Regions from separate parts of the Arthrobacter sp. TJ-217 genome, predicted to be linked through region 2. Evidence: predicted binding sites of a transcription regulator. Region 2 holds the regulator's gene; each other region holds the start of a gene.
What was found. The regulator LexA, encoded in region 2, represses DNA repair genes until DNA is damaged. The targets are predictions, from matches to a motif close to TCGAACANNTGTTCGA.

Region 1 (7,860 bases), on a different contig from region 2:
CTGCAGGATGGTGTTGAGCTGTTTGGCCTGGTCATCCAGCGTTGACTGGACGGCCGAGCCGTTGAGGCAGATCTTCTGGAAGCAGTTCTTGAAGATCTGAGACACCTCGCCCTCCTTGGGGCCGAGACCCACCGGGGGAAGGGCCAGGAGTGCGTCGGGGGACTGCTGCTGCAGCTTTACTGCTGCGGCTTCAAGGGCGATTGCACCCGCAAGGTCCGTAGGAAGTTCTGTCTGGACCACCGGGAAGAAGGCGTTGCTGCGCAGCGTCTCGATCTGGGTTGTGGGTTCGGCGAGCCCGCGGATTGCCTGCTCCGCCCGGTCCCGCTCCAGCCCGTTCTTGGGAAGGGCGACGCCGGCGACGATCAGCATGTAGCCGCGCCCCTTCGGCCCGCGGGGGGCGGGAACCATCAGCCACTCGTCGGGGTTGTCGGCCGGGGCGTCGATCAACCGGGCAACGTGGTCCCAGGCGACAAGCACCTCGCCGCGCGCCAGAGGTTCCTGCATCGCGTCGAAGTTGGTTGAGGCAGGGACCGTGGCATCCCACAACTCCTTCATGTACTCCCACGCGGTCACGGCGTCTTCGTTGCGGAACGTTGTGATCTGGCCGCCGGTGAAGCTTGGGAGGAGAAACCCTTGATAGAAGCGGTGGTGGAGCCCCTTGGGGCCGGCGGGCATTCCAAAGACCGGGCTTCCTGCCCCCTTTTTGGCGGCCTGCGCCCACTTCAGGTAGCCCTCGTAGGTCAGGTCGTTGACGTCGACACCGCTGGGAAGCCACTCGAGGGCCTTCTTATTGACGGCGACGACGTACGTTGCCTGCATCCAGGGGACGTACTTCGAGGTTGTGCCGCCGACCTTGGTCAGTTCGAGGATCTCCTTGTTGAAGCCGCTGCCGGAGAGGTCCCTTAGGAGCTGGTCGACGTCTTCAAGGGAGTCGGCCAGGGGAGCCAGTTCACCGTGAAGCCCACCCAGGAGGGCGGTTTTTACATTGCCAGCCTGGGTCTGCGTCTGGATGGTGGAGGTGAAGACACCGGGGTCGACCGAGTTATAGGCGACGGGGACGCTCAGGGTCTTCTTCAGGACCTCTTCGAAGCGCTGCTTTTCTTCAACCGGCGTGAACTGGGTCGAGAGGAAGCCGACGGTTCCCTTGCCGGCGACGGCACCGCTGGTGTCGAATCCGGCACAGGAGGAGAGGAAGGGGATCGAGAGTGCTGCACCAAGCCCTCCCAGTAGTGCACTGCGCCGTGAGACGGAGTGCTGCAGGAGTGGGGGAGGGGTGTTTTTCACTGATGGCTCCGATCAAAAGCGCTTCGTTGCATCTTCTGTCTAAGCATCAGACGAAAGCTTCAGTGTGTCAAGCGCCACACTCTGGCTGCGGGGGGGGGGGGCAGCAGCGTTGGCGGGGCTGGCAGGAGCGGCGGGGCTGGCAGGAGCGGCGGGGCTGGCAGGAGCGGCGGGGCTGGCAGGAGCGGCGGGGCTGGCAGGGGCTGTGGGGCTGGAAGGACTGACGGAACGGGTGGAAGAGCCGGCTGTCTCCCCAGCAGGTCGATCGAGAGATCCCAGAGCCGTCCTTCAACGCGTGACATGACAGATCGCTAAGGCAGGAGAACCTTCACTCCAATTGGAGCTGCGCGGCTTTCGTGGAGTCGCCGGCCGACCAGTACCCGTTGCGTCGAAGCTTCTGCCCTGGGTCCAGGTGGTGTGGAGGCAGGAACCATGGAATGCCGTGCCTCGACCGCACCGTCCAGGACCCTTCGTGGATCAGGTGGTGGTGGCGCGAGCACAGGAGCACTCCGTCGCTGAGCTTCGTTGTGCCGCCCTTTTCCCACGGAACGATGTGGTGGGCTTCGCACCAGGTAGCGGGAATGGCGCAGTCAGGAAAGGCGCACCCCTTGTCGCGGGCGACCAGTGCACGCCGCAAGTGGGGTGGGAACAGTCTTTGGCTTCGTCCGACATCGAGAATCTGGCCCTTGCCGCCGAGAACCAGAGGGAGGAGGTCGGCGTCGCAGGCAAGCCGGCGGATGCTTCGTGCTGAAATCTGCTCGGCAAACACGGCGTCACCGGCCTGCCCAAGCTCGCCCAACAGCGTCCTGTAGTCGATCGTGACCATGACCTGGGGGCGGTGGCCACCGGCCGCGGGAAGACCATCCCCTGCCAGTGCGATCCTGCACGCGCCCACTAGTCCTTCGAGTAACTGCTGCGCCCGGGTCGAACCGTCGTCGAGTCCGGGTGCAGAGGTGGTGCTGCCGGTATTCCCGCTGTCACCATCCTCGCCGTGTGTATGTGTAGGAGTGCCGTCCGTGCCGGAAATAACCTCAGCCTGGAGGCTGCTCCATTGGGAGGCCATTGCCGCACCGGAGGAGTGCTCGGAATCAACCTTGCGTGTGGCAGCTCGTGATCGGGGGTTCGTTGTTGCGTTCATCGCGGTGGCCAGATGCTCAAACTGTTCGTCGGTCGCGCCGATTTCCAGGTAGTGGAGTCCGTTGCGTCGACCGCGAAGGAAAACCCCTTGCCGTGCGCGCAGCAACTTCTCGGATGGTTCCTGCCCATCCTGGTCGAGGGTGCTTTCCCACCGCCGAGCCACGACCCGCAGGATGTCCTCGTCGCTCTCCGTCGCCTGACGCGTCAAGTGACGCTCCATTGCATCGAGCTCGCGTGATTCAGCAACGGGCCTGACCCTTTCCACCGCATCCCTGATGAGCGAAGCAGCCCTCCCGCTGACCTTCCCGGCGCCGAAGGCTTCGCCAAGAACTTCAAGAGGCGCCGCTGCTGTTTGGCCGCCGAGCAGGAGCCGTGGCCGGGTGCTTTCTGCGAGTCTCAGTCGTCGATTAGCTTCGCTCCGGCTGATTCGAAGACGCGCGCGAAGGAAATCGGCGGTATTGCGAAACTCGCGATGGGATCCGGTTCCCTCGAGTGGTGAGGCGTGACCGGCCAGGGTGGCAGAGCTAACTGCGTCGGTCAGGGTGGCTGAGCCTACTGGGTCGGCCAAGGTTGCTGGGCTTACTGTGTCGGTCAGGGTGGCTGAGCTTTCTGGGTCGACGAAGGTAACCGTGCTGACCGTGCTGACCGTGCTGACCGTGCTGACCGTGCTGGCCAAGCTGGTGGGGTGAGCCATGCCGGCGATCCCGGTGATGGATGCGGAGCCGGTCGTCCCAATCGAGGGGGTGGGCCACTCGGTCCGCTCGCCGGTCGACGCCAGGCCCAAGCTCTGCACAGCGTGGGCTCCAAGTACCTGCAGGTGTTCGACAATCCTCGACAAGGCCTCGATTCCGTCGACCGTTTCGGCCACCTCGTTCCCGCCCAGCAGGAGGAACCGTGCGGCGAAATCGTTGGCAAACTCCCGGAGTTCGGCGTGCACCGCTGAGAGAAACGCCGGGGCGTCCCCCTGCTGCTCAACCGGTGCCGTAGCCATACCTCATTTTATCGAACACGGGTTCGAATAAGTGACCGAATGGGGGCCTGTGGAGGACAAGTGGAGGATGACAACCCACGGCCTCATGCGTTCGCCGATCCTCCGCTGATTGGCACCTTCCACCCGCACGATCATTGGTACGCACGCTGCCGCTCGGTCATCCGTTAGGCAAGGTTGGTGGTCCGCCAATGAAGCGGTGCTTTGCCCGTGTCGCCCGCTCGCCGCGTGGCCATCACGGTGCCCGTCCACCCGCTTTTGAGAAACCAGTCGGACACAGGTTCTCCGGCCGGGTCGAGAGCCACCGCGCTCCAGGGGGCAGGGAGGGACCCCGACCAAAATTCCCCATGAAAACTCTTGACCAGCCCTTGGAGCAGGACTAGATTTGCATTATCAACCAACTGGTTGATCAACCGATAGGTGGATCATGGAGCAAGAATCTGAGGAACAGCTCGACTCAGCCTTCGCTGCCCTCGCCGACCCCGTCCGTCGGGCACTCATCGCCCGGCTTTCCCGTGGTCCCGCAACCGTCAACGAACTCGCCGAACCGTTCCCCATCACAAAGCAGGCCGTCTCGAAGCACATCCAGGTGCTCGAGCAGTCAGGATTGATCACCCGCACCAGGGAGGGGCAACGACGCCCCTGTCACCTCGATCCGGCTGCACTTGAGGCATTGACCAGCTGGATCGACGCCCATCGGCTCAACGTCGAGCGGCAGTTCCGCCGCCTCGACAAAGTGCTCGACACTCTGAAGGAGAAGGAATCATGAGCAACCCAACAAAGATCACAGCAGTGCCGAACCAGCCGTTCATCGACATCGTCCGGGAGTACGACGCCCCGCGCGAGCTCGTCTACCGCGCGTACAGTGACCCCGAGCTCGTAGTGAAGTGGCTTGGCCCGTCCCGGCTCACCATGGAACTGGGGGAGTTCGACGTGCGCGACGGTGGGTCCTGGTCCTTCGTGCACCGGGATGCCGATGGGACGGCGTACGCGTTCCGCGGAGTTTTCCACTCGGCGACGCCTCCTGAGCGGATCATCCAGACCTTCGAGTTCCTCGGTGCCCCCGGCTACGTCAGCATCGAGAGCGTGACCTTCGAGGAACTTGAGGGCGGTCGAACCCGCGCCGTCGCCCACGCCGTGTACCCGACGCTCGAGGCCCGCGATGCAATGATCGAGAACGGCATGGAGGGCGGCGTCGTTGAAGGCAACGAACGCCTCGACGAGGTGCTTGCCGGACTGCAGCAGCACGCCGACAGCCAGTGATGAGCCGCACCACCAACCCGAGCCGCACCGGCGAAGCGTAGGAGCCTGCTTCCCTCAGTTACCTCTGGGAAGCAGGCTCCTACGCGGAGCGGTGCGGTACCAGGCGAGGGTCCGGCGGATTCCCTCCTCATAGGAGGTGATCTGTCCCGGTCCGATCCGACTGAGGAACTTCGAGGCGTCAACGCTGTGGGGCTGATCAAACTGGTAGAGGGTTTCGGCGCCCGCACGGGCAACCGGCGAGACGACTCCCAGGGCCCTGCCCACGCCCGCCCTTATCCGGCGCACGCGCAGGCGGTGTCCGGCCTCGGTGGAGATGAGGTCGATGAACTCCTTCGCGGTCACCGGGGGAGGCGTCGGGACGTGCCAAGCCTCTCCCAGTGCCGCTTCGCGCTCGCCGAGGTCGGCCAAGGCAACGGCAAAATCACCAATGAAGGTCGGCGCGAGCGGCTGATCGAAGGCCCCGGCCCATAAGCCCGTTCGCCCGGATGCCGCAGCGCCGAACAGGTTGTACCCCACCAGTGATTCCACCCCCGGGCCGTACAGCTCGGTCGCCCTGCCGATCACTGTTGCGACACTTCCCCGCGCATGGGCGGCAAGCACCCGCTCCGCGAGCCAGGCCCGCAGCACTCCCTTGTCGCTGACCGGACGGTACGGCAGATCCTCCGTCATCGGGGCAGCCACCCGCCCATACATCCAGGTGTCGTCGACAAACACCATTCGCGCTCCGGCAGCTTCGGCCCCCGCTAGGACGCCGTCAACGGCTACAGGGAAGTCCTCACGCCAACGGTGCAGAGGAGGATTCACCGCGTTGTAGACGACGCCCGCACCGTGGCACACCTCGATCATCCCGGCCTCGTCCAGTGCATTGCCGGCTCGGACCTCGACGCCGTCGGGGACGTCGGCGGCACCCCCGCGGCTCACCGCCCTCACGCGCCTTCCCCGCCTCACGAGCTCCCGAACCAGCGCGCTGCCTGTGCCGCCCGTGGCGCCGATGACAACGTGTACCTTCTCCGCAGGATCCATGTCCGTCGCTCCCTCACCCTTGCCGGCTTGCCGCCTCTGTGCCCGGTACCGTTGTGGGCCCACCCTGCCGGGACCTGCTGCCGAGCCGTCCCCGGGTCGCCGCGATAACGACAAGGCCGACGACGGCGGACGCCAGAAGATGGATCGGTCCGAAGTTCTCGGTCGGGTAAAGCAGGGGAAGCATCCCGTCGCCGGGCCACCCCCGCACGGCTGCCGCGTTCCCGGCTGCATGGAACAACCCCACGAGGAGCAGGCTTGAGGTGCGGTTGTAGAGCCAGCCCGTTGCCGCCCGGAAGGGGATGGCGAGCAGGGTGAGCACGAGGAGCAGTACGACCGTCGTCACCAATGAGCCGCCCGCAACGAGGGCGGCGTGCTGCAGGGCGAATAGGGGAGCGGTGAAGAGTGCTGCGCGCAGTGTGCCGTGCCGCTGCTGCAGCCGCACCTGGACAAAACCCGCCCAGGCCACTTCCTCCCAGAGGTTGCTGATGACCAGGCCGAGAAATGTCTGCAGCAGCAGTCCCTGAACCAGTGCCGCGGCGAGAACGGCCCCGGAGGCTTCTGGTGGACCGGCGAGGGCGAGTGAAAGTGCGAAAGCTCCAAGCGGAACGACGACGACGGCGAAGACGTACCACCAGGCGTTCAGCCGCCAGATAAGGATCCGGTTCAGGAGCGCTGTGACCCCTGCGCGCCCTTCGCAAAGCCGGGTGAGCACAAGCGCCGGCAGCAGGAGTCCGATGAGGTTGCTTGCCACGACGAAGAGAGGCGCTGAGAGCTCAACCCCCTGCGCGGCAGCAATACGGGGGAGGAAGGCAACCAGCTGCCCTGCGGTGAAAAACCACACCAGCAGCACGGCGATCGGATGGCGCTTGATCATCTCGGTCATACCGGCACTCCACTGATGGGGACGGGCCCCGCTCTGGACAGGCTGCCTCTCCCAACCGCGACGCGTGCCTGCCTGCAACCGACGAACAGCACCAGAATACTTTCGCCAGTGCGGTGGGTGAATGACTTTTCGGAGGCGGCGTCGGTTCGACGGGGAGCCGATGGCCCTTCCAGACGGCCCGCAGGCCTCCGACAGGCGCCGGGGTCCCTCGAGGCTGCCCTTCCCCTAGGTCACGGCCTCGGGCCGCTGGCCCTAGACGCCTCCTCACCCGGGCCCCTCACCCCGGCCTCCCCACCCATGCCTCCGTCTTCGGTCCCCGTCACCGCTCGGGCCCTTCCATGCCGACGTTGACCGCATCTCCTCGGTTACCTTATAGTTACTGTAAGCAACTATTCAGTCGGGCAATGACGGCCGCCACCACTCCACAACACTGGAAGCAAGACGCTGATGGCAAAAGACCCCACGACGACGACCCCCTCCGGCACTCACAACTCCATCGCCATGACCCACCGGCAGATCCTCCAGGCCCTTACCGGCCTGCTCGCCGCGCTGTTCACGGCGATCCTCAGCAGCACCATCGTGGCGAACGCGCTGCCCACGATCATGTCCGACCTCAATGGCTCCCAAACCGATTTCGCTTGGGTCATCACCGCAGCCCTGCTCGCCAACGCGGCAACCACACCGATCTGGGGCAAGCTGGCCGACCTGTTCGACAAGAAGCTGCTCGTCCAACTGAGCATCATCATCTTCGTCACAGGCTCGGTGGTGGCCGGACTGGCACACGCCATTCCACTGCTGCTGGCCGCCCGGGTGGTCCAGGGCGTCGCAATGGGCGGCCTGACAGCCCTGGCCATGGCCGTTGTCGGGACGATCATTCCGCCCCGCGAACGTGGACGCTACTCCGGATACCTCGGTGGAGTCATGGCTGTCGCAACGGCCGGTGGACCGCTGCTCGGCGGCCTGATCGTCGACTCGGCCCTCGGCTGGCGCTGGACCTTCTTTGTCTGCGTTCCCCTCGCCGTCGTCGCCCTCGTGCTCCTGCAGGTCACGCTGAAACTTGAGCACACGCCCCGCCGCGTCAGCATCGACTGGCTCGGCTCCGTCCTGCTCACCGCAGGCGTCAGCCTCCTGCTCATCTGGGTGTCCTTCGCAGGCAAGGAGGGCTACTACGCGTGGTGGTCGTGGCAGAGCGCGGCAATGGTCGGTGGAAGCCTGATCCTGCTCCTGCTGCTGCTGGCAGTCGAGCGGCGGGTTGCCGACCCGGTCATCCCGCTCGCCATCATTT
Region 2 (7,860 bases):
AGCCGCGGTCGAGGGTCTGGACGACGTGGAGGGTGAGCAGCACCCCGGCCGCCGAGTGAGGGAACCGCGCGATCATGCCGACGAGCAGGAGCCTGCGGACCGGGACTATTCGAAGCAGCTCGCGGTAGACAGCGAAGTTCACAGGCGTATTCTCTCTCCGCGGGTTTCCCGCGCGTTCAGCTGATTATCTTGATTTCGAGCGAGTCGACCCGCTCAACGAATTCTCTCCGTGTTGAAAGTGAAGCGCGCAGCCGTCCGACCAGATCCCTCACTGCGGTCGGCGACAGTCCCGCCTTCAGGCGGACCTCCATGCGCAGCTCGGGGCCAGTTCCGCCGCCGGAGGCAAGCCTACCGTCCGCCGCCCGCGCCGCGACGCCGGAGCCTGCACCGAGGCGGACCTCGAGGATGTCATCCTCCCCGGCGCTGACCGAGGAGACCACGCCTGTGAGCGCAGGGTCGCGGTAGGACGGGATCCACCGCGTCTGCTGGGCCAGCGCCCACATCGCCGGTCGGCGCACAACGAACGTGAAATCGGCACCGGGATCGATGACGAGCAGTTCGACGTTTTCCGCCACCGCCGCAAGCGCCGCGCGTGCGGCGTAGGCCGCCACGGGGCGGGCCTCGGGATGCCATGCCTGGAGCGCCGCGTTCGAGCTGAACACCGGAAGCGCCGTCCGCCCGCCGGGGGCCTTCAGCGTGACAAGGGCCATATCTGCTGCCTTGTCCGAAACTACTCCCCCAACCCCCGCGGCGGCCTCGGCGAGCTGGGCGACGATGGGAATGAAGACCCGCACCGATCCGAGCGCCGCAACCACGTCTTCTTCAGTGCCGGAGCCCTCCAGCAGGGCCTGGACCGCGGCCGTGTAGGCCGGAGCAGCGGTGCCGTCGTCGGCGTCGAAGTTGTGCAGCGGGTTGCCCCCGCCGGAGAGGTCGCGGCCGGCCCACGGCCTGCCGGCTGAATCCGTGAGGTTGCCGGCGAGGGCGGCGGCGATATGCGCCGGGAGCTCCCTCCCTGTCACCCGCGGGGTTCCGGGCGTCCCGCGACGTCGAGCGCCTCGGGAAGGGTGAAGGCGCCGGCGTAGAGCGCCTTGCCGACGATGGCTCCCTCAAGCCCGCTGGGCACGAGCTGGCGCAGGACGGCGAGGTCGTCGAGGCTTGAGATTCCGCCGGAGGCTACGACAGGGCGCGAGGTCCGCTCGAGCACCTGCTGGAGCAGTTCGACGTTCGGCCCGCGGAGGGTTCCGTCCTTCGTCACGTCCGTCACCACGTACCGCGCGCATCCGGCGTCCTCGAGCCGCTCCAGGACCTCCCAGAGGTCGCCGCCCTCTTGGGTCCAGCCGCGGGCGGCAAGGGTGGTGCCGCGCACGTCGAGGCCGACGGCGATCGCGTCGCCGTACCGTGCGATCGCGCTTGCGGCCCACTCCGGGTTCTCGAGTGCGGCGGTTCCGAGGTTGACGCGTTCGGCGCCGAGCTCCAAGGCCGATTCGAGGGAACGGTCGTCGCGGATTCCGCCTGACAGTTCAACCCTCACGTCGAGCTTGCGCACCACGCGCTCGAGCAGCGCGGCGTTCGAGCCGCGCCCGAAGGCGGCGTCGAGGTCCACCAGGTGAACCCATTCGGCGCCGGCGTCCTGCCAGGCCATGGCCGCGTCGAGCGGATCACCGTAGCTGGTTTCACTGCCCGCCTCCCCCTGGACCAGGCGCACGGCCTGACCGTCGGCGACGTCCACTGCGGGAAGGAGTTCGAGGCTGGGAGTCTCGGTGAAGGGGCTCATTTTCTTCTTTCGACGGGCTTATCGGGAGAGGGGTTGCGGTCGGGTCATCCGGGCAGGGTGAAGAGGTAGGCGCCGACCAGGGCCATGCCCGCGAGGACCCAGAAACTGATGCTGAGGGCTTTGGGCAGGCCCTGGCTCCGGAAGGAGATGGCGCCGCCGATCAGCAGACCGGCCAGACCCATCATGAGGACGCTGAGCACGGCTACCGGAGTCCCTTGGTCCAGTTGCTCAGCAGCTGCGCCCCGGCGTCGCCGGATTTCTCGGGGTGGAACTGGGTGGCGCTCAGGGGCCCGTTTTCGACGGCGGCGATGAACTCTCCGCCGTGGTCGGCCCATGTCACCTGCGGCGGCCGCATGTCCGGCTGCGTCACCTCAAAGTCCCACCGCTGCACGCCGTAGGAGTGGACGAAGTAGAAGCGTTCGTCTTCAATGCCGTCGAACAGGCCCGACCCGGCGGGTGGCCGGACCGTGTTCCAGCCCATGTGCGGGACGACTTCGGCCTTGAGCCGCTCGACGTTTCCCGGCCATTCCCCCATTCCGGGGGTACGCACACCATGCTCGACGCCCTCGTCGAAGAGGATCTGCAGCCCCACGCAGATGCCAAGGACCGGACGGCCTCCCGCGACGCGCCGGCCGATCATCCTCAGGGCGTCGACGTCCTTGAGCCCCTTCATGACGGCTGCGAACGCGCCAACGCCAGGCACGAGGAGGCCGTCGGCGTTCAGTACGTCGTCGGCCTTGGCGCTGAGGGTAACCTCCGCGCCGACCCTTTCGAGGGCGCGCACCACCGACCGGACGTTGCCCGAGCCGTAGTCAAGCACTGTCACCTTGGACACTGTTACAACGCGCCTTTCGTTGAGGGAATCCCGGTGACCCGGGGATCGGTTTCGATTGCGGCCCGCAGTGCGCGGGCGAACGCCTTGAACTGCGCTTCGACGATGTGGTGCGGATCCCTTCCGGCAAGCACATTGAGGTGGAGGCAGATCCGGGCATGGAGCGCTATGGCTTCGAAGACATGGCGGGTGAGCGACCCGGTGAAGTGCCCGCCGATCAGGTGGTACTCCTGGCCGGCCGGTTCTCCGCCGTGCACGAGGAAGGGCCGTCCGGAGATGTCGACGACGGCATGGGCCAGGGCCTCATCCAGGGGAACGGTCGCCTCCCCGAATCGGCGGATCCCCGCCTTGGTGCCCAGCGCCTCGTAGAGCACCTCGCCGAACGCGATCGCCGTGTCCTCCACCGTGTGGTGAACATCGATGTGAGTGTCGCCCGTTGACTTCACGGTGAGGTCGATCAGGGAGTGCTTCGCGAGGGCGGTGAGCATGTGGTCGAAGAACGGCACGGTCGTGCTGATGTCGGATTCACCGGTGCCGTCGAGGTTCACTTCGACGAAGACACTCGATTCGCTGGTGATCCGCTCAATCCGGGCAGTGCGGCCGGCGGAGATCTGCACGGTCATGACGGTCCTTCGTGTTGGGGGAAATTCGAAACTGCACCGCCCGCCGGTGGCCGGCGGCAGCGAACATACCTACAAGTCTAGGAGACGACGGTCAAAGCAGCCGTTTCAGGGCGTCAAGGAACACCGAAGTTTCGGCTTCCGTCCCCGCGGTGACCCTCAGGTGGTTTGGAATGCCCACGTCGCGGATGAGCACCCCCGCCTCCAGGAGCCCCTGCCAGACCCGCCGCGGCTCCGGCAGCCCTCCGAAGAGGACGAAGTTGGCATCCGAGGGCACAGGGGCCAGGCCCATGGCTCCGAGCTCGGAAACGATGCGGTCGCGCTGGCCCTTGATCGCCTCCACGTTCGCCAGGAGGGTCGACGCGTGGGTCAGGGCCGCGTTGGCGGCAGCCTGCGTGATGGCCGAAAGGTGGTAGGGAAGCCGCACCAGGCGCAGGGCGTCGGCGATCTCCGGGGCCGCGGCAAGGTAGCCGAGGCGGGCTCCGGCGAGGGCGAACGCCTTGCTCATGGTGCGCGAGACGATGAGGCGCTCCCGTCCCGGGAGCAGCGTGAGCGCACTGGGAGTGCCTTCATGGGCGAACTCGGCGTAGGCCTCGTCAACGATGATGATGGCTTTCGCCTCCTCCCCCGCCGCGTAGGCGGCCTCGACGACATCGAGGCCCAGCGCGGTCCCGGTCGGATTGTTCGGCGAGCACAGGAAGACCACATTGGCCCCGGTGGTGCTTACGGCATCGGCCACCTCCTCCGCGCCGATATTGAACGAGGCGTCGCGGTGCGCCGTCACATAGCGGGTGTCGGTGGCGCCGGCGAGCAGGGGATACATCGAGTAGGTGGGGGGAAAACCGATCGCTGTGCGTCCGGGCCCGCCGAAGGCCTGGAGGACCTGCTGGAGGATTTCGTTCGACCCGTTCGCGGCCCAGACCTGATCGGGCGTGAGTCCGTGGCCGAGATATGTGGCGAGATTGGCCCGGAGCTCGGAGAACTCGCGGTCCGGGTAGCGGTTGAGCCCCACCGCCGCACTGCTTACCGCTTCGACTATTGCCGCATGCACATCCATGGGAACGCCGTGGGTGTTCTCGTTGACGTTGAGCAGGATGGGGACGTCGAGCTGCGGGGCCCCGTACGGGTGCAGCCCCACGAGGTTTTCTCGGAGCGGGAGGCGGGACAGGGACTCAAGGCGGTCGGTCACCCTCCGAGTTTAAGGGACGGCCCGGCCGCCGCGGCAATCGGAAACCGTGGGATCGCGGACGGCTGAATCGGACAGGCTGAATTCGAGCGGGGTGGATCGGGCCGGCAGGGTCACCGGGCGACGGGCACCGCGACCGCCTGGCCAGCCTGGACAACCGAGGATCCGAGGTTGTTCAGCTCGACGATGTCCGAAACCACGTCGCGGGGGTCGCGCTCGGGGGCGAATTCGGCGGCCAGTGACCAGAGGGTTTCACCGGGGGCGACGTTGACGCTGACTGTCTCGGTCAGTGCTCCGGCGGTCGTTTCGGCTTTAGCCGGGGCTGTGAGGGCCGCGGCGAGGAACACGAGGGCCGCAACGACAAGCACCACGGGCGCACCGATGAGCAGCAGCCGGCCCCGGCGCGTGAGCCGCAGGGGGCTGTTCAGTTGGGCCGCCCCGCTTCTGGCTGCGGGCCGTCGAGCGGCCGTTCCGGCGAGTGGGACTGTTGTTGCGGTCATGACGTGCACCTCTTCTGGAGTTTCGAATACATCCAACCTGTGCCGAGCTTTAATTAGAACAAGTCTTCTATTTCCGTACTGGTTATTCTTAGCACTTGTTATCGAACTTTGTCGAGACTCGCTCGAATATATGTTTGAAAACACGGTGGTACTGGCCTAGCGTTGAGGTCAGGCGGAGCAGGAATCGGAAGTGGGTGGACCGGGCCCTGTTTCCGCCACAACCCACAAGACCAGACGCCACCGACAAAACAGGTCCATGCGGGCCGGCCGGGGCAGGGCAGGACACGGAAGGACAGGCCAGTGGCACAGCAGAGCACGGCAGGGAGCGGGGCGCCGGGCGCGCCGCAGGCCGGAGCGTCGGCGGAGGCAGCCGGCCCGGTCGCCGACCCGGTGGCCACACCGCTGCGCGGCAGGCCGCGTGGACGCACGGTGCCCAAGGGGCTGAGCCCGCGGCAGATGAAGATCCTCGAGACGATCCAGCGGTCGATCGCCGCGAACGGGTATCCGCCGTCAATGCGCGAAATTGGTGACACCGTGGGGCTCGCCAGCCTTTCGAGCGTCACCCACCAGCTTTCCCAGTTGGAGCGGCTCGGTTATCTGCGGCGCGACCCGAAGCGCCCGCGCGCCATGGAGGTGCTCCTTCCGCTGACCCTGGGCGACCGGCCCGCGGCTGCGGCAGGGCAGCCGGGGGCCGCGGAGCAGGGCCTGCGCACGCTGGAGTTCCCGGCGGCCGTCGACACGGCCCTCGTGCCGCTGGTGGGGCGGATCGCCGCGGGCGGTCCGATCCTGGCGGACCAGGTGGTCGAGGACGTCATGCCGCTGCCGCGCCAGCTTGTGGGGCACGGAGAGCTGTTCATGCTCAGGGTTTCCGGGGACTCGATGATCGACGCCGCAATCTGCGACGGTGACTGGGTTGTGGTCCGCCAGCAGCAGAGCGCCCAGAACGGCGACATTGTTGCGGCGCTGCTCGACGATGAGGCGACGGTGAAGACCTTCCGCCAGCGCGACGGGCACACCTGGCTGCTCCCCCAGAACACCCGGTACGAACCGATCCTTGGCGACCACGCAAGCATCATGGGCAAGGTCGTTTCGGTGATGCGCGCCCTCTAGGCCGGACGCGGGGGCGCCAAGGCACTCTGCCTGACCGGCCGGGCGAGGCGGCCCGGCCGGCCTGGCGGGACGGACATTGAGAGTCCCGCCCGCCGGGCTCAGCGCACTCCGGCCGAAAGCCTTTCGAGGATTCCCAGCGCCGTGGGCCGGTCGGTGGTCGACCAGAAGGGTGGCATTGCCGCCCTGAGGAACGACCCGTACCGCGCATTGGCCAGCCGCGAATCGAGGACAGCGACAACGCCCCGGTCTCCGCTGGCGCGGATCAGCCGTCCCGCGCCCTGCGCCAGGCGCACAGCGGCGTGGGTGGCCGACACGCTCATGAACCCGTTGCCCCCCGCCCGCGCGACGGCCCGCGTGCGTGCCGTCATCAGTGGATCATCAGGCCGTGGGAACGGGATGCGGTCGATCACCACGAGCCGGCAGGACGAGCCGGGCACGTCCACGCCCTGCCACAGCGACATCGTCCCGAACAGGCAGGTGTCCGGTTCCTCGGAGAACTGCTTCACCAGCGATGACAGGGAGGACTCCCCCTGGCACAGGATTTCGAACCCAAAGCGGGGGCGCAGCGCCTCGGCGGCCTCCTCGGCGGCACGCCTTGAGGAGAACAGCCCGAGCGCTCCGCCGTTTGAGGCTTTCAGCAGGGCCGCGAGCTCCTCGAGCTGGGCCTCCGAGGTGCCGCGTTCGGGTTTTGGGAGGTCCTTGGCAACGTAGAGCACGCCCTGCCGGGGGTAGTCGAACGGGCTGCCGACGTCCACGCCCGTCCAGGAAGGGGCGCCTGTCCCGGTGAGGCCCAGCGATCCCGCCACCGGGCCGAATTCGGAGCCGATCGCAAGGGTGGCCGAGGTGAGGACGACCGTATGGTCGGCAAAGAGCCCCTCGCGCAGCCGTGCCGCAACCGACAGCGGAGCCACGTTGAGCGTTGCGGGGGCGCTTTCGTCAACCTGCGCGTACCCCGCGCCGGGGGTGAAGGTGCTGGGCCGCGAGGCCCAGACGACCTCGTTCGCTGCTGCCGCCCCGAGGAGCCGTTCCGAGAGTTCGAAGACGACCAGCAGCCGCGATCGGGCGAGCTGCCTGCCGCCGTCGGCGTCGGCGGCCTCGGACTTCCCGTCGGGCTTGATGTCCGACATCGCCGCGCGCGAGGCTTCACGCACCTGTTCAAGCACCTGCTCGAGTTCCTCGGACAGGGGGCCCGGCATCAGCCCTGACTGCAGGCCCGCCGTCGCGGCTTCGAGGGCGCGCCCGGCGGAGTCGAGCGGGTCGGTGCGGATCGAGGCGTGGCGCCGGGCCGCCGTGGCGGCGGCACTGACCATCGACGCGGACAGTGCACCGGAGACCGCGCCGGTCACCCTGTCATACAGTTCGTGTGCCTCGTCGATCACCACGACGTCGTAGTCGGGCAGCACGGCGATGCCCTCGAAGGCGCTGATGGCAAGTAGAGCATGGTTGGTGATGACGATGTCGGCCGATGCCGCCTTCTCCCGTGCCTTCTCGCTGAAGCACTCGGCGGCCATAGGGCACTTCTGCGCGCCGAGGCATTCCATGCTGCTGACAGAGACCTGCCGCCAGGCGCGGTCGCTCACCCCGGGCACCAGCTCGTCGCGGTCTCCGGTCGCTGTGTCCTCGGCCCACTCGCGCAGCCGCACCACTTCGCGCCCGAGAGCGCTGGCGGGGCCTCCGGGTGCGGCACCGGGTGCCGGATGCGGAGCCGCGGTGTCCTCGCCGAGCGAGAAGAGGGTGTCGCGGGCGTCCTCCTCCGGGAACCCTCCCCCGAGCTTGTGCTTGCACACATAGTTCGCCCGGCCCTTCAGCAGCGCCACATCCACGGGGCGCGGCAGGGA
Region 3 (7,860 bases), on a different contig from region 2:
AAACACCTCCGGTGAAGCACGGCTCAGCTTCCCGGCCAGTCCCCTGCGGCGAGATCCTCCGCTTCGTCGTCCTCGGGCAGGACGGAGAACAGGTCTTCGGGCATCGCCGCCGCAACGGAGGCCGGCATGGCGAGCCCGAGGTGGCTCCAGGCGGAGGCGGTGGCGATCCTGCCGCGCGGTGTCCTCCCCAGCATCCCCTCACGGACCAGGTACGGTTCGGCAACCGTCTCGACGGTCTCCGGCTCTTCGCCCACGGCGATCGCCAGGGTGGAAAGCCCCACCGGTCCGCCGTTGAACTTGGTGATCAGGGCGGTGAGGACGGCGCGGTCGAGCCGGTCAAGGCCCTTTTCGTCGACCTCGTACATGTCGAGGGCCGCACCCGCGCTCCCCGCGTCGATGAGGTCGGTGCCGTGCACCAGGGCCCAGTCCCGCACCCGCCGCAGCAGGCGGTTGGCGATACGCGGGGTTCCCCGGGAACGCCCGGCGATCTCGGCGAAGGCGGCCGAGTTGACCTTCATGTCCATGAGCATTGCGGAACGGCGCAGCACAAGTTCAAGTTCGTCGGTCGAATAGAACTCGAGGTGCCCGGTGAACCCGAAGCGGTCGCGCAGCGGCCCGGGCAGCAGGCCGGCGCGGGTGGTGGCTCCAACGAGTGTGAACGGGGGAAGGTCGAGCGGGATGGCGGTCGCGCCCGGGCCCTTGCCGACGACGATGTCGACGCGGAAGTCCTCCATGGCCATGTAGAGCATTTCCTCGGCGGGCCGGGACATGCGGTGGATCTCGTCGAGGAAGAGGACTTCGCCCTCCGTGAGCGAGGAAAGGATCGCGGCGAGGTCGCCTGCGTGCTGGATTGCCGGACCCGAGGAGATGCGCAGGGGTGCGTTCATCTCGGCGGCGATGATCATCGCCAGGGTGGTCTTGCCCAGGCCCGGGGGGCCGGAGAGCAGGACGTGGTCGGCGCTGCGCCCGCGCATCCGGGACGCTTCGAGGACGAGGGACAGCTGACGGCGTACGCGTTTCTGGCCGACGAAGTCGTCGAGGTTCTTGGGCCGGAGCGCCGCCTCGACCGCCCGGTCCTCGGGATCGGAACCGGCGGCGACAAGCGGCGCTTCATCGGGGTGCTTGGAGGGGCTCATCAGAGGCTCTTCGTCCGGACCGAACTCCGGGCGCCGTCCTGGCCGAGCCGGCGGAGGGTGAGTTTGAGGATCTGGCCGACGTCGCCGGTGGCGGCTACCTCCGGAGCATCGGCGATTGCCGCGTCGATGGCGGAGCCGGCGTCCTTCTCCGACCAGCCAAGGCCCATCATTGCTGTGAGCACCTGCCCCTGCCAGGTGTTCTTGGGAACGCCCGGCGCCTCAAGCGGCACGAGCTTGCCCGCGAGTTCGAGCACGATCCGGCGGGCACCCTTGGGGCCGATGCCGGGAACCTTGCTGAACGCCTTGTCGTCCCCGGCGGAGGCGGCGATGCGGATGGCCTCGGGTGCGTGGACGGCGAGCACGGCGAGGGCGAGCCGCGGGCCGACGCCGCTGATCGCGAGCAGGGTGTCGAACACTTCCCGCTGTTCCGCGTCCTCGAAGCCGAACAGGGTCATCGAGTCCTCCCGCACGACCATCGTGGTGAAGACCTGCGCCTGGCTGCCGACCCTCAGTGTCGCCAGCGTCTGCGGGGTGGCCTGGACCTGCATGCCAAAACCGTTGACGTCGAGCACTGCCGACTGCAGGCCGACGTGGGCGACGGTGCCGCGGAGGGAACTGATCATTTCAGGGGGCTCCAAGGAAGGTGGGGTGGGGACGGCCCGAACCAGCGTCCGAACATACTTTCTATTACGTTACCTTCAACCAGGGCTCTCCGCCCGGCGCCACACCGGTGCGGAGTGCTTCCGGGGGCGGGTTCGAGGGGCCTAGCGGCTGCGGCGGGCGCGAGCCTCGGCCTCGGCCCACAGCCGCTGTGCCGGGGTGGCGGCTCCCGTTCCGGCTGCGGCGCCCGCGGCCTGCAGTCCCACGCCCCTGCGCCAGGCGTGGGTAATGGCGAGGGCAAGCGCGTCGGCGGCGTCGGCCGGCCTCGGCGGGGCGTCGAGCCGAAGGATCTTCGTGACCATCTTTGTCACCGCCGCCTTGTCGGACTGGCCGTTGCCGGTGACGGCCGCCTTGACCTCGGTCGGGGTGTGAAGGGCAACGGGGATGCCCCGGCGGGCCGCCGCGGCGATGACGACGCCCGAGGCCTGGGCCGTGCCCATGACGGTGCTGACATTGAGCTGGCTGAACACCCGCTCGACGGCGAGCACCGCCGGCTTGTGCAGGTCGAGCCACTCATCGACCGCCTCGGCGATTACCAGCAGCCGCTGGTCGAGGCTGCGCCCGGCCTCGGTTCCCACGACCCCGACGGCGACGAGCGTCGAGTGCCGGTTCGGTTCGACATCGACGACGGCGAGACCGCACCGGGTGAGCCCCGGGTCGACGCCCATCACCCTGAAGCTCATGGCGTCCCGGCTCCCGGAGCCCGCCCGCCGGTGCTAATCGTCGCTCTCGAGTTCTGCGAGAACCTCTTCGGAGAGGTCCGCGTTCGAGTAGACGTTCTGCACGTCGTCGAGGTCTTCGAGCGCATCGACGAGCTTCAGGAACTTCCGCGCGCCGTCGACGTCGAGCTGCACCTGCATCGAGGGGACGAACTCGGCCTCGTCGGTGTCGTACTCGATGCCGTTCTCCTCGAGGGCGGCGACCACGGCCCGCAGGTCCTGCGGCTCGGAAATAACCTCGAACGTCTCAGCGCCCTCCTTGACCTCCTCCGCGCCGGCGTCGAGCACGGCCATCAGGATGTCGTCCTCCGACAACCCGTTCTTGGGCAGTGTCACAACCCCCTTGCGGGTGAACAGGTAGGAAACCGAACCGGGGTCGGCCACGCTGCCGCCGTTGCGGGTGATGCCGAGGCGCACCTCGGAAGCAGCACGGTTCTTGTTGTCGGTAAGGCACTCGATGAGCAGGGCAGAGCCCTGCGGCCCCCGGGCCTCGTACATGATCGTCTGGTACTCGACGGCGTCGCCGAGCAGCCCGGCGCCGCGCTTGACGGCGCGGTTGATGTTGTCGATGGGGACGGAGGTCTTCTTCGCCTTGGACACCGCCAGCTCAAGGCCCGGGTTGCCCGCGAGGTCCGCACCGCCGGCCCGTGCCGCCACTTCGATGTTCTTGATCAGCTTCGCGAAGGACTTCGCGCGCTTGGCATCGATCGCGGCCTTCTTATGTTTGGTTGTTGCCCACTTAGAGTGCCCCGACATGCTTACGCTTCTCCTCTGATCATTCGAATAAACAACTGATGGACCCGCTGCTCGCCGGTGACTTCCGGATGGAAACTGGTGGCCAACAGGTTGCCTGACCGCACTGCGACAATTCTAGCGACCGCTTCGGACCGTGCGGCGTCGGCCTCGTGCGAGTGGTGCGGCTGTGGGGTCTCCCCCGCCGGGACCTGCGCCAAAACCTGAACCGATTCCCCGACGCTCTCCACCCAGGGCGCCCGGATGAACACGGCCCGCACCGGATCCGCGCCACGGGCACCGCCTGTTTCCTGTAGCCCGGCGAAGTCGAGGTCCGTTTCGAAGGATTCGCGCTGACGGCCGAACGCGTTGCGGCGCACCACCATGTCGAGGCCGCCGAAGGTCTGCTGCGGGTTGCCTTGGCGGTCCGTCGACGGGTCGGCAATCACATTGGCGAGCATGATCATCCCCGCGCAGGAGCCGTAGGCGGGAAGCCCGCCGCCGATCATGTCCTTCAGCGGGCCGGCGAGGTCGAACGACCGCGTCAGCTTGTCGATCGTCGTTGACTCCCCGCCCGGGATGATCAGCCCGTCGATGCCCTTCAGTTCCTCGGGGCGCCGAACACCCGTCGCGGTGCCGCCGAGCGCTTCGATGGTGCGGATGTGCTCGCGGACGTCGCCCTGGACCGCCAGAACGCCAATGCGCACGCCGGAGGTTGAAGAAGGAATCGATGAGGCCATTGGCCAATTCTAGGTTGGACGCCGTGCGATTCCTGAATCCGGGCCGGCGGCCGGTCCTCCCGCCGTTGCGCTAGGTTTAACAGCATGAATCCCCTCAGCGTGCTCGTTGGAAAAGCTGTGCGCCGCGCGTCTCGGCTGCGCGGCGGCGGCTCCGCCCTGCCCGGTCTCGTGGTGGAGCGCATCGATCCGGGCTTCATGGGCCGGGCCCTGTCCTCCCTTGAGCACGGAGTCGTCGTCGTCAGCGGCACGAACGGCAAGACGACGACCACCAAGATGGTCGTGGAACTGCTCGAAGGCCAGGGTCTGAAGGTGTTCACGAACCGCACCGGCAGCAACTTCACCCGCGGTGTCGCTGCGGCCCTGCTGGGCGAGGTGGACTGGCGCGGACGGCTCCAGGCCGATATCGCCGTGCTTGAACTGGACGAGGCCCACGCCGTGCACTTCGTGAACCGCGTGGCGCCCCGGCACTCGCTGCTCCTCAACGTCCTGCGTGACCAGCTCGACCGTTTCGGGGAAATCGACGCGACGACCCGGCTCCTCGAGCAGATCGCCGCGAAGACCACCGGCACTGTCATCCTCAACCGCGAGGATCCGCGGGTGGCGGGCATCGCCCAGACCGTCCGCGGCGCACAGGTTGTCTACTTCGGGCTCGATTCCTCGCTGCGGAGCACCTTCCCCAACGACGACGAACTGCGCGGCGCCGCAGGGATCCCCCAGCCCTCCCACCTGCCGGCGGAAGTGGTGCTCGAGAAGGTCGACGGGAATTCGGCGGTCTTCTCGATCGCCGGCGAGTCGGTCGGGACCGACCTGCTGCTCCGCGGCGTCTACAACGTCTTCAATGCGGCTGCCGCCCTCACCGCGGCACGCGTGGTCCTCGGCGACACGGTCGACCGTGAAGCCCTGCTCGCCTCACTGGCCGCCGTCCAGCCGGCCTTCGGCCGCGGCGAAAGCCTCACCGTCGAGGGCCAGCCCCTGGAACTGGTGCTCGTGAAAAACCCCAGCGGCTTCCGGCTGGGCCTGAAGTCCTTCGACCCGCAGGGCTGCTCCACAATGATCGCGATCAATGACAACTACGCCGACGGGCGGGACATGTCCTGGCTGTGGGACGTCGACTTCGATTCCCTGCGCGCCGGCGGCGTCGACATGGTCTCCGGAGTGCGCGCCTACGACATGGCGCTGCGGCTGAAGTACGACGACGTCGCGGTGGGCGGCGTTGACGTGGACCTCCAGTCGGCGCTGCGGGGCTTCCTCAAAGCCGGCTCCGGCCGACCGAAACGCATCTTCTGCACCTACACGGCCATGCTGGCGATCCGCCGCGAACTTTCGAAAATCACGACCGTCGAGGTGGTTTCCTGATGTCCAAGGGCACAATCAGCATCGTTCAGCTCTACCCGCGCGAAATGAACATCTACGGCGACTGGGGGAACGTCCTGGCGCTCAAGCAGCGCCTCGCCTGGAACGGCTACGACGCCGTGATCTCCGAACATAACGCCGGCGATGACTTCCCGGAGGACGCCGATCTGATCGTCGGTGGCGGCGGCCAGGACAGCGGCCAGCTGGTCATCCAGCAGGACCTCCAGGCGATCGCGCCGCGGCTGCGGGCCCTCGCCGACGACGGCCAGCCGATGCTCCTGATCTGCGGCATGTACCAGCTGTTCGGGAAGTTCTTCCGCACCGTCGACGGCACCGTCATTCCCGGCATCGGCGTGCTCGATCTCGAGACCCGCGGGGGCGAACAGCGCCTGATCGGCAACGTCGTTGCCACGAGCCCGGAATTCGGCGAGATCCACGGCTACGAAAACCACAGCGGGCAGACCTTCCTCGGCACGGGGGTGGCCCCGCTTGCGACGGTGACCAAGGGTGAGGGAAACAACGCCGAGGACAACCATGAGGGCGCCCGCTACAACAACGTCGTCGCCAGCTACCTCCACGGCTCGCTGCTGCCGAAGAACCCGGCGATCGCCGATTTCCTCATCCGCACGGCGGTCGAACGGAAGTACGGCTCCTTCGAGCCCGGCGAGGTCGACGACAGCGTAGAGGAACTCGCCCGCCGGCATGCCGCCGCCCGGCCGAGGTGATCCGCCGGCACCGGCTGTGCCGCATCCTCCGGTCCTCCTGATGCGCTCGCCCGCCCCGGCGTGCAAAAGTTGATCCCTATGAGCAACCCTTTCCTTGAGCCGAGCACGCTTCCATACCAGCTCCCCGACTTCGGCAGCATCCGCGACGAGCACTACCTGCCTGCGTTCGAGGCCGGGTTCGCCGAGCACCTCGCCGACATCGACGCAATCGTGGATTCCGGCGGGCCCGCGGACTTCACGAACACCGTCGAAGCCCTTGAACGGGCAGGCAGCACCCTGCGTCGGGTGGCAGAGGCGTTCTACAACCGCACGGGGTCCGACTCGACGGAGTCCATCCAGGAGATTGAAAAGCTCGTGGGGCCGCGCGTCGCCGGCCACGAGGACGACATCTACCTGAACCGCCGGCTCTTCGAGCGGCTTTCGCAGGTACCGACGGAAGGCCTTGACGCCGAGGCGGTCCGGCTCGTTGACGAATACCGCAGGCGGTTCGTCCGGGCGGGCGCGGAACTCGACGACGCCGCGCAGGAACGGCTGCGGGACCTGAACTCCCAGCTGTCGGAGCTCGGCACCGAGTTCCAGCAGCGGCTGCTGCGCGACACCAACGACGCCGCCGTGCTGCTCACCAGCGCAGAGGAACTCGACGGCCTCTCCCCCGAAGGCATTGCCGCGGCGGCTGGTGCCGCCGAAGCGGCGGGGCACCCCGGCAAGTACCTCCTGGGCCTGATCCTCCCCACCGCCCAGCCCGCCCTCGAACTGCTGGCCAACCGCGACGTACGCCGCCGCCTCCACGAAGCCTCGGTGACCCGGGGATTCCGCGGCAACGACAACAACACGCTTGGGCTGGCCGCGCGTATGGCCACGCTGCGCGCCGAACGTGCCTCCCTCCTCGGATTCGCGAACTTCGCCGAAGCGGCAACCGACGACCAGACCGCGCCCTCGCTCGACGCAATCCGCACGCGGCTGCGCGAGCTCACCGCCCCGGCAGTGCGCAACGCACGGGCGGAGGCCGCCGAGCTGGAGAAGGCGGCAGGGCATCCGATCGAACCCTGGGACTGGGCCTACTACGCGGCGAAGGTGCGCCAGGCCACGTTCGACGTCGATCTCGCCTCCCTGCGCCCCTACTTTGAGCTGGAGCGCGTCCTTTCCGACGGGATTTTCTTCGCCGCCAACCGGCTCTACGGGCTCACCTTCACCGAACGCAGCGACCTGCGCGGCTACCACCCGGAGGTGCGGGTGTGGGAGGTTTTCGAGGCGGACGGCAGCGGGCTCGGACTGTTCCTCGGTGACTACTACACACGCGACACAAAGAACGGTGGCGCGTGGATGAACTCCTTCGTTGAGCAGTCAGCGCTTCAGGGAACGCGCGCGGTGGTGGTGAACAACCTGAACATTCCCAAGCCGGCCCCCGGCGAGCCGACCCTGCTCACCTACGACGAAGTGGTGACCGCCTTCCACGAGTTCGGCCATGCGCTTCACGGACTCCTCTCCAACGTCACCTACCCCTCGCTGTCCGGGACGAACGTGCCCAGGGACTTCGTCGAATACCCCTCGCAGGTCAACGAGATGTGGATGCTCTGGCCGGAGGTCGTCGCAAACTATGCCCGCCATCATGCGACCGGCGAGGAACTGCCGCAGGAGGTGACCGCCCGGCTGGAAGCTGCCCGGACCTGGGGTGAGGGCTTCGCGACTACCGAGTACCTTGGTGCGGCCCTGCTTGACCTCGCCTGGCACAGCCTCGAGGCGGGGACGGAAATCACGGACCCGGAGGCCTTCGAGCGGGACGCCCTGGAGGCGG

Region 1: AC4D2R_RS04000 (HNH endonuclease signature motif containing protein) is a predicted target of LexA. The motif match lies at 3,421-3,436, and genes of this name have one in related genera.
Region 3: ruvA (Holliday junction branch migration protein RuvA) is a predicted target of LexA. The motif match lies at 1,808-1,823, and genes of this name have one in related genera.

Annotation. Positions count from the first base shown of each region.
Region 1 covers NZ_JBZCNJ010000002.1:187,199-195,058, forward strand. Annotated here, with positions in the region: gene AC4D2R_RS03995 (ABC transporter substrate-binding protein) at 1-1,284, opposite strand, end outside; gene AC4D2R_RS04000 (HNH endonuclease signature motif containing protein) at 1,610-3,409, opposite strand; gene AC4D2R_RS04005 (ArsR/SmtB family transcription factor) at 3,834-4,175, shown strand; gene AC4D2R_RS04010 (SRPBCC family protein) at 4,172-4,669, shown strand; gene AC4D2R_RS04015 (NAD-dependent epimerase/dehydratase family protein) at 4,724-5,692, opposite strand; gene AC4D2R_RS04020 (CPBP family glutamic-type intramembrane protease) at 5,706-6,575, opposite strand; partial or broken gene AC4D2R_RS04025 (MFS transporter) at 7,077-7,860, shown strand, end outside.
Region 2 covers NZ_JBZCNJ010000009.1:169,176-177,035, reverse strand. Annotated here, with positions in the region: gene AC4D2R_RS15880 (MFS transporter) at 1-142, opposite strand, end outside; gene AC4D2R_RS15875 (SseB family protein) at 177-1,019, opposite strand; gene priA (bifunctional 1-(5-phosphoribosyl)-5-((5-phosphoribosylamino)methylideneamino)imidazole-4-carboxamide isomerase/phosphoribosylanthranilate isomerase PriA) at 1,016-1,774, opposite strand; gene AC4D2R_RS15865 (hypothetical protein) at 1,819-1,974, opposite strand; gene hisH (imidazole glycerol phosphate synthase subunit HisH) at 1,977-2,609, opposite strand; gene hisB (imidazoleglycerol-phosphate dehydratase HisB) at 2,612-3,229, opposite strand; gene AC4D2R_RS15850 (histidinol-phosphate transaminase) at 3,321-4,415, opposite strand; gene AC4D2R_RS15845 (LysM peptidoglycan-binding domain-containing protein) at 4,526-4,912, opposite strand; gene lexA (transcriptional repressor LexA) at 5,303-6,022, shown strand; gene AC4D2R_RS15835 (ATP-dependent DNA helicase) at 6,121-7,860, opposite strand, start outside.
Region 3 covers NZ_JBZCNJ010000010.1:58,805-66,664, forward strand. Annotated here, with positions in the region: gene ruvB (Holliday junction branch migration DNA helicase RuvB) at 24-1,136, opposite strand; gene ruvA (Holliday junction branch migration protein RuvA) at 1,136-1,759, opposite strand; gene ruvC (crossover junction endodeoxyribonuclease RuvC) at 1,901-2,479, opposite strand; gene AC4D2R_RS16325 (YebC/PmpR family DNA-binding transcriptional regulator) at 2,513-3,271, opposite strand; gene pdxT (pyridoxal 5'-phosphate synthase glutaminase subunit PdxT) at 3,274-3,987, opposite strand; gene AC4D2R_RS16335 (Mur ligase family protein) at 4,072-5,343, shown strand; gene AC4D2R_RS16340 (type 1 glutamine amidotransferase) at 5,343-6,065, shown strand; gene AC4D2R_RS16345 (M3 family metallopeptidase) at 6,144-7,860, shown strand, end outside.